2 regions of the Faecalicoccus sp. genome follow, and region 2 is predicted to be linked to the other one. Evidence: a T-box and tRNA genes for the amino acid it is inferred to sense, from the RefSeq annotation. Region 2 holds a T-box; the other holds one or more tRNA genes.
The links. The T-box of region 2 lies ahead of serS (serine--tRNA ligase). A T-box ahead of a tRNA ligase gene usually reads a tRNA of that ligase, here a tRNA-Ser.
Positions count from the first base shown of each region.

Region 1: it has a tRNA-Ser gene. The T-box ahead of serS (serine--tRNA ligase) is inferred to sense a tRNA for this amino acid. The anticodon was not compared.

Region 1 covers NZ_JAXKBY010000203.1:50-6,588, forward strand. The annotation lists partial or broken gene atpA (F0F1 ATP synthase subunit alpha) at 1-1,345, shown strand, start outside; gene atpG (ATP synthase F1 subunit gamma) at 1,349-2,194, shown strand; gene atpD (F0F1 ATP synthase subunit beta) at 2,205-3,608, shown strand; gene atpC (ATP synthase F1 subunit epsilon) at 3,610-4,005, shown strand; gene U0M88_RS09530 (YjjG family noncanonical pyrimidine nucleotidase) at 4,038-4,715, shown strand; tRNA gene U0M88_RS09535 (tRNA-Ser) at 4,791-4,881, shown strand; tRNA gene U0M88_RS09540 (tRNA-Asp) at 4,903-4,978, shown strand; tRNA gene U0M88_RS09545 (tRNA-Gly) at 4,990-5,063, shown strand; partial or broken gene U0M88_RS09550 (DUF1848 domain-containing protein) at 5,317-6,194, shown strand; tRNA gene U0M88_RS09555 (tRNA-His) at 6,339-6,414, shown strand.
Region 2 covers NZ_JAXKBY010000157.1:581-8,190, forward strand. The annotation lists partial or broken gene gyrA (DNA gyrase subunit A) at 1-1,516, shown strand, start outside; gene brnQ (branched-chain amino acid transport system II carrier protein) at 1,570-2,679, shown strand; T-box leader at 2,763-2,966, shown strand; gene serS (serine--tRNA ligase) at 3,010-4,290, shown strand; gene U0M88_RS07515 (kinase to dihydroxyacetone kinase) at 4,376-4,627, shown strand; RNA gene ffs (signal recognition particle sRNA small type) at 4,660-4,757, shown strand; gene tadA (tRNA adenosine(34) deaminase TadA) at 4,768-5,226, shown strand; gene dnaX (DNA polymerase III subunit gamma/tau) at 5,272-7,044, shown strand; gene recR (recombination mediator RecR) at 7,087-7,610, shown strand, end outside.

The DNA.
Region 1 (6,539 bases), on a different contig from region 2:
TTACGGCATGGTCATGAACTTAGAGGATGAGCAAGTCGGTGTCGTGCTCATGGGAGAGAACAACGATATCAAAGAAGGTGACCTGGTTAAACGAACAGGTCACATAGTTGAAGTCCCTGTTGGAGATGCCCTGATAGGACGTGTTGTTAACGCGCTGGGACAGCCAATTGATGGGAAAGGAAGTTTAGAGACTTCCCAAACGCGTCCGGTAGAACGAGTAGCACCGGGTGTTATGACAAGGAAAAGTGTTTCCGTTCCTTTACAGACAGGTCTAAAAATTATTGATTCTATGATCCCTATCGGTAGAGGACAACGTGAGTTGATCATTGGTGACCGTCAGACAGGTAAAACCGCTATCGCAATCGATACGATTATTAATCAAAGAGATCAAAATGTAAAATGTATCTATGTTGCGATCGGACAAAAGGCAAGTACGGTAGCTCAAATTGTCGAAAAATTGAAACAGCATAAGGCAATGGAATACACAACAATTGTTGTGTCTACGGCAAGTGAGCCTGCCCCTTTACAATATTTAGCTCCTTATGCCGGTTGTGCCATGGGGGAAGAATGGATGGAAAATGGTCAGGATGTCCTGATTGTTTATGATGATCTATCCAAACATGCGGTAGCTTATCGTACCATGTCGTTACTTTTAAGAAGACCACCGGGACGTGAAGCTTATCCGGGTGATGTTTTCTATTTGCATTCTCGTTTATTAGAGAGAGCTGCTCGTCTAAATGAGAATTATGGAAATGGTTCTATGACGGCTTTGCCAATTATCGAAACGCAAGCTGGTGATATTTCAGCTTATATTCCGACGAATGTCATTTCCATTACCGATGGACAGATTTTCTTAAAAACAGATATGTTTAATCAAGGGATTCGACCAAGTGTAGATTCCGGATTTTCAGTGAGCCGTGTTGGTTCTGCCGCACAAATCAAAGCCATGAAACAAGTCTCCGGATCTTTAAAACTGGAATTGGCACAATATCGAGAAATGGAAGCATTCTCAAAATTTGGATCTGATCTAGATGCCGCCACAAAGGAAGTTTTGGAGCATGGTGCCAGATTGATTCAATTGTTGATTCAAAAACAGTATGCACCTTTACGTGTCAGCGAACAAATCCTTTCTCTGTATGCTGCTAAGCATAAGTACTTAAAAGAGGTGCCTGTGGAAAAAGTACAAGCTTTTGAAGCCGGACTGCTTGCATTTGCCCATAGAGAATATCCTTTTATCTTCGATCAGATTGAGACCAAGAAGGAATTGGATGATGAGTTAGAGACACAAATGAAAACCGCTTTAGATGCATATTCTAAGAATTTTTTTGCGACAGAGGGTGCCTAATTTATGGCGCAGACTCGACAAGCAATACAGGCCCGAATTAAGTCCGTAGAATCAACCAAAAAAATTACCAGAGCTATGCAGCTGGTAGCTTCCAGTAAGTTAACTAAACAAAAACAAAGAATGGAAGAGAATCGTGAATATGCGGATAGTTTACAGACGCTTTTGACTTTGGTATTATATTCGGCTCACAAGAATTCTATCTATCTTAATTCGGATGTTTCTAAACCCAAATTGATTTTTGTTGTAACCAGCGATATGGGACTTTGTGGAGGATACAATGCAAACATCCACAAAATGATCCAAAGCCATATTTCTAAAGATGACAAGATCATAATGATTGGCTCTCGTGGGATAAACTGGATCAAAAATCGGGATTACAGTGTTTATGATTCTTTGCCTGAATTAAATGAAGACAATGTGTATACATCTTTGGCAACAAAAATGGATGAAGCCTTACAACTTTATGAACAAAAAGAAATTTCAAGTATACAAGTTTTATATACACATTATAAAAATACATTAACCTTTGTTCCTACTTTAGAAACCATTCTTCCAGTATCCAAACAGGAAGAGAAGGAGCATATAGCGAAAGCGGAAATGATTTTCGAACCGGACCAGCAAAGTATGTTAAAAGATGTAATACCTATGGCTGCCAAATCCATTTTGTTTTCTAAGGTGTTAGAGAGTAAAACGAGTGAACAAGCTTCACGAAGAATGGCAATGGAAAGCGCAACGGACAATGCCGATGAGTTACAGGCAACTCTGGAACTGGCATTTAACCAAGCTCGTCAGGCTGCTATTACACAAGAAATTACTGAAATTGTTGGCGGTGCCAATGCATTAGTTTAGGAGGTAGAAAATGTCAGAAAATATTGGAAAAGTTGTACAAATCATCGGTCCTGTTGTCGACATACAATTTGATGAGGATCGTTTACCTGACCTTTTGAACGCAATTGAAATTAAAAGAAAAGACGAGGAGAGCTTAATTGTTGAAGTTGAGCAAGGTATTGGTGCCGATCGCGTTCGTTGTATAGCCATGGGAAGTACAGATGGTTTGGTGCGTGGTATGGAAGCTATTGATACCGGTAAACCAATTCAAGCTCCGGTAGGACAGGCAGTACTGGGACGTATGTTTAATGTGCTCGGGCGTCCGATTGATGGTTTAGGTGAAGTAAAGAATGTCAGCTATGCGCCGATTCATCGAGAAGCACCTGCTTTTGATGAACAAAGCACGACCAGCGTTCCTCTGGAAACAGGAATTAAAGTAATTGATCTTCTTTGCCCTTATGTAAAAGGAGGGAAGATTGGTTTATTTGGTGGTGCCGGTGTAGGTAAAACTGTTCTGATTCAGGAGTTGATTCATAACATTGCCAAAGAACATGGTGGAAAGTCCGTTGTTGTTGGTGTTGGAGAAAGAACTCGTGAAGGAAATGATATGTACCATGAGATGAAAGATAGTGGTGTCCTTGATAAGACTGTTCTTGTATATGGACAGATGAATGAAAGTCCGGGAGCCAGAATGCGTGTAGGTCTGACAGGTCTTACTATGGCAGAGTATTTCCGCGATCAGGATCATCAAGATGTTTTATTATTTATTGACAATATCTTTCGATTTACCCAGGCAGGATCAGAAGTAAGTGCTCTTTTAGGACGTGTTCCAAGTGCTGTAGGTTATCAGCCAACGCTGGCAACGGAGATGGGACAGCTTCAGGAACGTATTACTTCCACCAATGAGGGTTCAATTACTTCTGTACAAGCCATTTATGTGCCGGCCGACGATTTAACCGATCCAGCTCCGGCGACTGCATTTACGCATTTGGATGCCAAAACGGTATTGGACAGAGATATTGCCGCTTTAGGAATTTATCCGGCAGTAGATCCTCTGGAATCCAACTCAAGAATTTTGGATCCGCTTGTTGTAGGAGACAGACACTATAAAGTAGCTCGTGGCGTTCAAAGTATCCTGCAGAGATATAAAGAATTACAAGATATTATTGCGATTTTAGGTATGGATGAATTAAGTGAAGACGATAAGCAAATTGTGAATCGTGCCAGACGTGTTCGTAACTTCTTGTCACAACCGTTTAATGTTGCAGAAGTTTTCTCGGGAATTCCCGGTAAATATGTTCCTTTAGAAGATACAATTCGCTCTTTTGAACGCATACTTGCAGGTGAATTTGATGATCTTCCCGAACAGGCATTTATGTTTGTAGGTACTGTGGAAGAAGCTGTAAAAAAAGCAGAACAGTTAGCTGGTGAGTAATATGATTTCTTTGAAAATCGTTACTCCCAGGGGGCGCTATCTTGAAAAAAAGGTGAAGAGCATTCATTTAACAAGTGTTGAAGGAGAAATGACAGTTCTGGTCAATCATATGCCGATTTTTGCTTCAATCCTTCCATGTGAACTTGTTTTAGTCGATGAGTCAGATACAAGATTGGAATATGCCCTGTCAGGCGGATTCTTTCATTTAGAAAAAAATGAAGCCATGTTGTTGACGGATGCAATCGAAGGTAAAGGCGATATCGATATTGAACGCGCCAAGAGAGCTTATAGGCGGGCAAGAGATCGCATAGACAAAAAAGACAGCGCGACAAATATGAAACGTGCCAACTTGGCACTGGTTCGTGCAATGAATCGAATCCATGTACATGACGACTAGAATTCTAGTCGTTTTTTTATTATACTTATCGTATGCTTACAACGATCTTATTGGATGTAGATAACACATTACTTGATTTTAATGCATGCGCTTTAGCTTCTATGAAAGATGCGTTTGCGTATTTTCATCTGCCTTTTTCAAAGGACACGGTTTTTCCGGTGTTTTTAGAGATCAATTCTAAGCTCTGGACACAGATTGAAGATGGTGTTTTGACAAAGGAGCAGCATTACCAAATCCGTTGGAAAACAATTCTTCAGGTTCTTGGCATTCCTTTTGATGGGGTTACGCTTGAAAAGAAATTTGTCGAAGGTCTTCATGAATATGCTATTCCTGTAGAAGGAGCCGGAGAACTTTTAGAGTATTTAAAATCAAAGTATGTGATCTGTGCAGCTTCCAATGCACCCTATGAACAACAGATCCATCGTTTACAGCTGTCAGGGTTTTATCAATATATGGATGCTTTTTATATTTCAGAGAAGATCGGTCATCAAAAACCATCGAAACAATTTTTTATGCATTGTTTACATGAACAGGGAATTTCTAATGAGCAGGCAATCGTGATCGGCGATTCTTTACAGGCTGATATTCAGGGAGGTATCAATGCGAATATACAGACGATCTGGTTTAATCCATCGCATAAAACAGCTACAAATACGTGTATGCCAACGTATGAAGTCGATCAGCTAAAAAAAATTAAAAAAATTTTATAAAAAGTGTTGCAATAGCACAGGTATCATGGTAATATAAATAAGCGCTGATGAGTAGCGTTCTTGATCTTAAAACTTGGAGAAGTACTCAAGTGGTTGAAGAGGTGCCCCTGCTAAGGGTATAGGTCGGGAAACTGGCGCGAGAGTTCAAATCTCTCCTTCTCCGCCATTTTATTGAATATCTAAATTTGGTCCAGTGGTGTAGTGGTTAACATGCCTCCCTGTCACGGAGGAGATCGTGGGTTCGAGTCCCATCTGGACCGCCATTTATTTTTGTGCAGGTGTAGTTCAATGGTAGAACTTCAGCCTTCCAAGCTGACTACGTGAGTTCGATTCTCATCACCTGCTCCACTTTTAAATTGAAGAACTTCAGATGAAGTTCTTTTTTTATTCATCAAAATCAAAGTTTCTTTAGCTTTCATGATCAAATTGAATCAAGAGTTTTTACTATGAATTGTATATGCGGTTTTGATCAGTTTGTTGTTTATAAACATGATGTTTAAATCACTGGAGGATATTATCTTTAGCGTGCTATTTTTGAAGAATCATAGAAAGATAAAAGAGATAATTTGAATTTTTCATAAGAACTATTTACAATGACTTTATGATTATCAACGTAAGTGGAAGAACAGATATTGTAGCTTTTTATACACCATGGTTTCTAAATCGAATGAAAGAAGGATATTTTCTTGTCCGGAATCCTTTCAATCCATGTTCTATCTCTCGAATTAATGTAGAGAATATCGATTTGATCGTTTTTTGTACTAAGAATCCATTACCGATTCTAGATTCTTTGCATACACTGCAAAAACCATTTCTTTTTCAAGTCACCTTTACGCCTTACCATAAAGATATTGAACCTTATGTACCAGATAAAAGACTGATTTTGAATGCCATCCGTAAGCTTTCAAAGCTTTCTAAAGAGTCTAAACCACTGGTTCGATATGATCCTATCTTATTAAACGAAAGATACGATGTGAAATATCACATAAAAGCTTTTGAAAAGATGTGTATGGAATTAGAGGGATATGTGGATCGAATTATCGTATCGTTTGTAGATGACTATAAAAATGTCAGAAAGCATCAAACCGAATTACAAACCAAAGAGTTACGGACGCCGATTACAAGTTGATCGGTACTTCTTTTTCTTATATTGCCAAAGAGCATGGTATGAGTGTTCAGACATGTTTTGAACAGCGAGATCTTTGTGAGTATGGCTTTCGTAAAGATGTATGTATGTCAGTCGAAGAGGCTTTTCTGATTACCGGGACAAAGTTTAAAAAATGGAAAGCTCGTGACTGCGGTTGTGTTGAAATGGTCGATATCGGACAATACAACACGTGTCGTCATTATTGTAAATACTGTTATGCCAATTTTGATGAAAAAAGAATAGAAGAAAATGTTCGATTACACGATCCAGAAAGCCCTTTGTTGATAGGGAATGTACAACCGCAGGACCAAATTCGAGTGCGTAGAGGTTGATGTGGTTTAGTAAACCAAATGTTCCAGTTTTTCAAAAATTGAAAGACGGAAGTGAAACAAAAAGTAAAAAATGTTCTTTACATTCGTCATTAAATTGGGTACAATAGACAAGCACATGGAAAGAATATCCAGGCGCACTTTATGGCGGTTGTGGTGAAGTGGTTAACACAGCGGATTGTGGCTCCGTCATTCGCGCGTTCGAATCGCGTCAGCCGCCCCATATGTCTATAAGTCCTTTACATAAAGGACTTTTTTTGTGCTTGGCCTAATTCTGGCATAAATTTGATGGATAATTGTACTAAATTTCCTACAGAGCTGTGTTGCTAAAACCTAATGAATATTTGT
Region 2 (7,610 bases):
AGAAGTCATCTTAAATCAACTCTTCCGTTTGACTCCGTTACAGACAAGCTTTGGAATCAATATGCTGGCTTTGGAGAATGGAAGACCAAAGCAGCTTTCTTTAAAAGAGATTTTGAATGATTATTTAAATCATCAGGTAGAAGTTATTGTTCGAAAAACGAAATTTGATTTAAAGAAGGCAAAAGACAGGGCGCATATTTTAGAAGGTCTTCGTATTGCGATGGATCATATTGATCAAGTCATTCATTTGATTCGTTCCAGTAAAAAAGAAGAAGCTGGATTGATTCAGGATCTATGTGAAACCTTTGGATTGTCTGAAACACAGGCTAAGGCTATCTTAGCCATGCAGTTAAGAAGATTATCCGGTTTGGAAAGAGATAAGATTGAAAAAGAATATCAGGAAATTTTAATGACAATTGCGGATTTGGAAGATATTCTGGCCAATCATGATCGTGTACTACAGATCATTCGTGGAGATCTGACAGAAATCAATGAAAAATATGGCGATGATCGTAAAACGGAAATCAGTGATGCTTCATTTGATATGGAAGATGAGGATCTGATTCCGGTAGAAGACAGTATCATTATGTTGACAGAATCAGGCTATATCAAACGTCAACCGGTTGATACTTATCATACACAAAATCGTGGTGGACGTGGTATTAAGTCATTGACATTAAATGAAGAAGATTCCATCGATACTTTGATTTCCATGTCAACACATGACTGGTTGTTGTTGTTTACGAATAAAGGACGCGTTTATCGTATGAAGGGATTTAATATTCCTATCGCATCCAGAACAGCTAAGGGACTTCCAATCATCAACCTTCTGACATTGGAAAAGGATGAAAAGGTAAAAGTGCTGCTTCCAATTCCTAAAGAACATGATCATATCAAAACTTTATTGTTTGTGACCAGAAACGGAATTGCCAAGCGAACCGCATTAAATGAATTTGACAATATCAATCGTAATGGAAAGATCGCAATCAGCTTAAAAGAAGAAGATGAACTTGCGTTTGTCAAGGCAACGACCGGTGATGATGAAGTAATGATTGCCGGATCCAATGGAAAAGCTGTACGCTTCAAAGAAAATCAAATTCGTATGATGGGAAGAAATGCAGCTGGTGTACTTGGATTTAATTGTGATGGCTGCTACGTTGTAGGTGTTTGTTTATCCAATGAAGGAAACACCGTATTATCAGTTTCTGAAAATGGATATGGTAAACGCAGTGATTTTGAAGAATATCGTTTGACTTCCCGTGGTAAAAAAGGTGTACGTACGATAAATATTACCGAGAAAACAGGAAATTTAGTCAGTGTAAAAGCTGTCAATGGGGATGAAGATGCAATGATCGTATCCAGTTCCGGTATCATGATTCGTATCTCACTGGCCAGTGTAGGTGTTTATGGACGTAATACGCAGGGAATTAAATTGATTCATCTGACAGAAGGTTCTAAAGTGACCAAGGTTACTTTAGTTGATCATGACGAGGACGAAGAAACACAGGAAGAATAAATCTGTAGATCCTTATTGTCTATCACAATAAGGATCTTTTTTAAGGAGATTGTATGGAAAAGTTAAATATCAAAAATAGTATATTAATAGGATTTACTCTGTTTTCAATGTTTTTTGGAGCTGGAAATTTGATCTTTCCTCCCTTATTAGGAGCACAATCCGGTTCTTCATTTTTACTTTCAATCCTTGGATTTTTATTGATGGCAGTTGTCGTTCCCAGTGTTACCGTTATTGTCGTTGCCAAGCATCAGGGATTAAAAAATCTGACAGATCAGATTCATCCTTATTTTACACTTGTGTTTGTGACACTAGTGTATTTGTTGATTGGACCCTGTGTTGCGATTCCCAGAACCGCTTCGACTTCATTTGAAATGGCATTGGCATCTTTGATTCAGGAAGACAATCGCATGTTGTTTCAAATTATATATTCCCTTCTCTTTTTCACATTGGCAGGATTTGTGGCATTAAAGCCAAATAAATTAAAAAATTTATTAGGAAAATTTATGACACCCATCTTATTGATCTTAATATTGATTGTATTTTTAGGTGCTATTTTTTTGCTTCCTGTTCATATTGGGAATCCTTATACAAGATATGCATCATCACCGGTATTATCCGGAATCGTGGATGGCTATCAGACCATGGATATTTTGGCGGCTTTAAATTTTGGAATTATTATCGCCATCAACATTCAAGATTTAGGAATTAAAAAGCCAAAAAGAGTTACGATTGAAATTATGAAGGCAGGACTGATTGCAGGAATGTTATTGGCAATTGTTTATTGTGCTACCGGTTATATAGGAATGCATAGCTCCGGTATGTTTGATCAAGTGACAAATGGTGCACAAGTTTTAGTCTATTCTATAGAAAATAGTTTTGGATCATTTGCGCAAATCTTAGTAGGCATGATTTTCTTTATTGCCTGCTTTAATGTTTGTACCGGATTATTATCTTGTTGTGCCCAATATTTTCAGGAACTTGTTCCAAAGATTTCCTATAAAAAATGGTTATTACTTTTTGTGATTTTCAGTTTTATTATTTCAAGTTTAGGTTTAGATTTTATTTTAAATATGTCGTTACCTATTTTATCCATCATGTGTCCGATTGCAATTTTAATTGTAGTCTTTGGCATCTTTAAAAAGCCTAAACAGATCCAGGAATAGGAATGTCATATGATTATTCGTATTCTATAAAATTCTATTCGATTCAAACTTGCACTCTTATTGAAAGAATGATATAAAATATACTGAAAACAATGAAAAGGAAAAGTACATTTATTCTTTTTTTATAGAGACGATATGGCTGGTGAAAATATCGAGAAGATAAATGGAAAAGCCCCTTTGAGTGAAACAGGGAAAAAAGTATCTGTTTTCGGTACATACCGTTATCATGTCAAGAGATCTTATTTTTTAAGATAAGAAGGGTGGCAACGCGAGACATCGTCCCTTTGTGGTACATGTCTCTTTTTTAATGGACAAAAGGAGGATATAGAAATGTTAGATATTAAATTTGTCCGAGAAAATCCAGATTTGGTCAAAGAGAATATGAAGAAAAAATTCCAGGATGCGAAAATTCCTTTGGTCAATGAAGTTTTACAGGAAGATAAAGAGCTTCGTCAGACTCAGCAGCATGCAGATGATCTGCGAGGGCAGAGAAAAACAATTTCCAAACAAATTGGAGCTTTGATGGGACAAGGTAAAAAAGAGGAAGCAGAAGAAGTAAAACAGAAAGTAGCTTCGATTGCTCAGGAATTGGAAGCCTTGGAAGAAAAGGAAGATAAATTAAGAGAATCTGTCAAACAGAAAATGATGATGATTCCTAATATGATCGATGAAAGTGTTCCTATTGGAAAAGATGATTCAGAAAATGTGGAATTAGAAAAATTTGGAGAACCCGTTGTACCAGATTTTGAAATTCCATATCATACAGAAATCATGGAACGTTTAAATGGAATTGATTTGGACAGTGCTCGTAAAGTTGCCGGAAATGGATTCTATTATTTAATGGGTGATGTAGCTCGTTTACACTCTGCCATACTTTCCTATGCACGTGATTTTATGATCAATAAAGGATTTACTTATTGTATTCCACCGTATATGATTCGTTCTGCCGTTGTTGATGGTGTTATGAGCTTTGCGGAAATGGAAGGCATGATGTATAAAATTGAAGGCGAAGATCTGTATTTGATTGGAACCAGCGAACATTCTATGATTGGAAAATTTATTGATACGATCTTAGATGAAAAAGATCTTCCTTATACTTATACTTCTTTCTCTCCATGCTTCAGAAAGGAAAAAGGAGCGCATGGTATCGAGGAACGTGGTGTCTATCGAATTCATCAATTTGAAAAACAGGAAATGATCGTTGTATGTAAGCCGGAAGAAAGTATGGAATGGTTTAAAAAACTTTACATGAATACAGTAGAATTCTTCCGTTCATTAGATGTACCGGTAAGAACACTGGAATGTTGCTCCGGTGATTTGGCGGATTTAAAATGTAAATCCGTGGATGTAGAGGCCTGGTCTCCTAGACAGAAAAAATACTTTGAAGTTGGTAGCTGTTCTAATTTGACAGACGCACAGGCAAGACGTCTTCGCATTCGTGTAAAAGATGAAAAAGGAAATAAATATTTTGCCCATACTTTAAACAATACTTGTGTGGCTCCACCGCGTATGTTGATCGCATTCCTGGAAAACAACCTGCAGGAAGATGGAAGTGTATTGATTCCAGAAGCATTACAGCCATATATGGGTGGTAAAAAGAAAATAGGATAACCTGTAAAAGATAATTGTGAATTCATATGAATTTATGATTATCTTTTTTTATAGTATGATATATGAAAAAAGAAAGGAAATCATCATGATAGAGTTTAAATATGATACACAATTATTGATTGAAGGTAAAAATCTCGATGAAAATAAGATTCATGATTATTTTATAGAGAATTTTAAAGGAGATTGTTTATTGGCAGTAGGTGATGATGAATTGATCAAAATACATTTTCATACCAATGATCCCTGGAAAGTATTGGAATACTGTGCCAGCTTAGGAGAAATTTATGATATTGTGATTGAAGATATGGATCGTCAATCTAGAGGATTAAAAGGATAAACTTGTTGAAAATGTAAATTCATATGATATAATAAGAAAGCTACTACAATGATGTCAAATGAATCAGGTCAGGTCGGGAACGAAGCAGCCTTAAGTTTGCTCCATCATGTGTAGTAGTTTTTTTATAGGAAGCTGCGAATATGTTAAATGATGAAAAATGGATGAAACAAGCAATTAAACAAGCTAAAATGGCTGCGGCAAAAGATGAAGTTCCTATTGGATGTGTTATTGTTAAAGACGATAAAATCATTGCTCGTGCTTACAATAAAAGAGAGATGAATCAACAATCCATTGCTCATGCAGAAATTTTGGCTATTCAGAAAGCATGTAAGAAATTAAATACATGGCGGTTGGAAGGATGTACGTTATATGTAACGTTAGAGCCTTGTCCGATGTGCGCTGGTGCTATTATACAATCTCGTATCGAACGTGTTGTCTATGGCGCCTACGATCCAAAGGGAGGTTGTGTTGGTTCTTGTACCAACTTATTTGAAACAAAAGGATTTAATCATTATCCAAGTTATACAAGTGGAATATTAGAGGAAGAGTGCTCAAGTCTTTTAAAGGAGTTTTTTAAACAGAAACGAAAGAAGGCTTGAGCCTTTATGCTATAATGAAGAGGTTAGAAAGTGAGGTCTGAATTTATGTATCAGGCATTATATAGAAAATATAGACCCCAGAGATTTGAGGATGTTGTTGGACAAAGACATATCATCCAAACATTAAAAAATGCAATTGATCAGAATCGTATAGGACATGCTTATTTATTTTGCGGACCTCGTGGAACCGGAAAAACAACGGTTGCCAAAATCTTTGCGAAGATGTTGAATTGTGAAAGTGAACATCATAAGCCATGTGAAAAATGTGTGAATTGTCAGATGGTTCAAAATGGAAATCATCCGGATATCATAGAAATCGATGCTGCATCTAATAATGGTGTAGATGAAGTTCGTAACTTGATCGAACGTGTAAAATATGCTCCAATGCAGGGAAAATATAAAGTATATATCATTGATGAGGTTCATATGATGACAACAGGTGCTTTTAATGCCCTTTTAAAAACCATTGAAGAACCTCCAGCCCATGTAGTCTTTATTTTGGCAACAACAGAGCCTAATAAAGTAATTCCAACTATCATTTCTCGTTGTCAACGATTTGATTTTAATAAAGTATGCATGGAAGATCTGACAAAGCGAATAACAATCGTTTGTGAACAAGAGAATATACAAATTGATCAAGAAGCCATTCGTTTAATTGCACAATTAAGCGATGGAGGGATGCGTGATGCGTTATCTATATTAGATCAATGTGTCGCATTTTGCACTTCCAAGATTACAGTCAATGATGTTCGTCAGATTTATGGTGTTGTAACTTTAGATGAATTAGGTGATTTATTTTATGCACTATACAAAAGAGATATAGAATTTGTTGTTCAGAAGCTTCAAGAAGCAGAAGAAGCAGGAATGGATTTAAAACGATTAACACAAGATTTAATTTCATTATTAAAAGACAGTATCATTTTAGATTATGCCGCAAATACAGATTTAGTTTCGGATTCAAATAAAAGAATTATTCAAGAAAAGATATCTATGGCACCTTCTCCATTTAGAATCCGTGTCTTAGATGAATTGATGGATGTATATAGTAAATTTAATTATGCATCCAGTGTAATTGATTATTTAGAAACAGGTTTATTAAAATCAATTGCCGATTCATATGAAATATCTTTGAAAACAGAGCCAGAAAAGAATAAAATCGATAAGAGTTTTGATTCTGAAATTACTATGAGCAATAGCAAAAACTCATATGAAACGGTATCTGAACAATCAGAAATAAAAGAAAAAAGTACGAAAAATAGCGATTTTGAGGCAATTTCGGAAAAAAATGAAATATCTGATGTTTCACGTGAAACATTGAAGGATGTGAGAAAAGAAGATCGTAAAATCATATTAAGCGATGAATATGTACTACAATTGCTTGTAGGTGCTCAGAAGACACAAAGACAAATAGATTCTTTGAAACTAAAGGATAATGATATGTATTTATCTGATTTAGACGCGGCTAAATACGCATCAACACTACGTAATGTGAATTTAGTGGCAAGTGGAAACACGTATATGATTGTTAGTGTAAAATCAGAAATTCAGGCAAAAGAGATCAATGCCATGCAGTTGGAAGAGGGATATGAAAACTATACGGAACAATTGTTAGGAACACCTAAGGTAGTTTTCGCAGTTGATTCAGTGCAACATAATCGTGTAATTGATGAATTTAGACAAAAAATGTTAACACATACTTTACCAGAAGCTGCTGAGGTAATCATTAAACCAAAACTTGAAAAAAGTGAAGTAAGAGAAGAAACGATTGAAGAAAAGATGAAAAACTATTTTCCAGGCATAACAATCATAGATGACTAATCATATGATTAAAAAAGGAAAATAAAAAAATGGAGGAATAGAATGTATCCAAAAAAATTTGAAAATCTGATTCTGGCATTTCAAAATCTACCAGGAGTAGGTCGAAAGACAGCTGAGAGATATGCCTTTGAAACATTAAATTGGGAACAGGAAAAAAGAGAAGAATTTGTAAATTCCTTACAAGTTTTAATCGAGGGTGTAGATACATGTAAGGTGTGTGGTAATCTCAGTGATGGAGATATATGTTCAATCTGTTCAGATCAAAATAGAAATCATACATTATTATGTGTTGTACAAAGCCCGAAAGACATATTGGCCATTGAATCTATTCAAGAATATAAGGGAGTTTACCATGTATTAAATGGAGTTATAAATACATCAAGAGGAATTCTTCCTGAAGATATAAATATTGATTCATTAGTTGATAGAATCCATAAAGATGAAATTAAAGAAGTTATTCTTGCTCTTGATCCAACAGTAGAGGGAGAAACTACATCGTTATATATTGAAAAGCTTATAGGAAAGGATGTTTTGGTCACACGATTGGCATATGGTATTCCTATGGG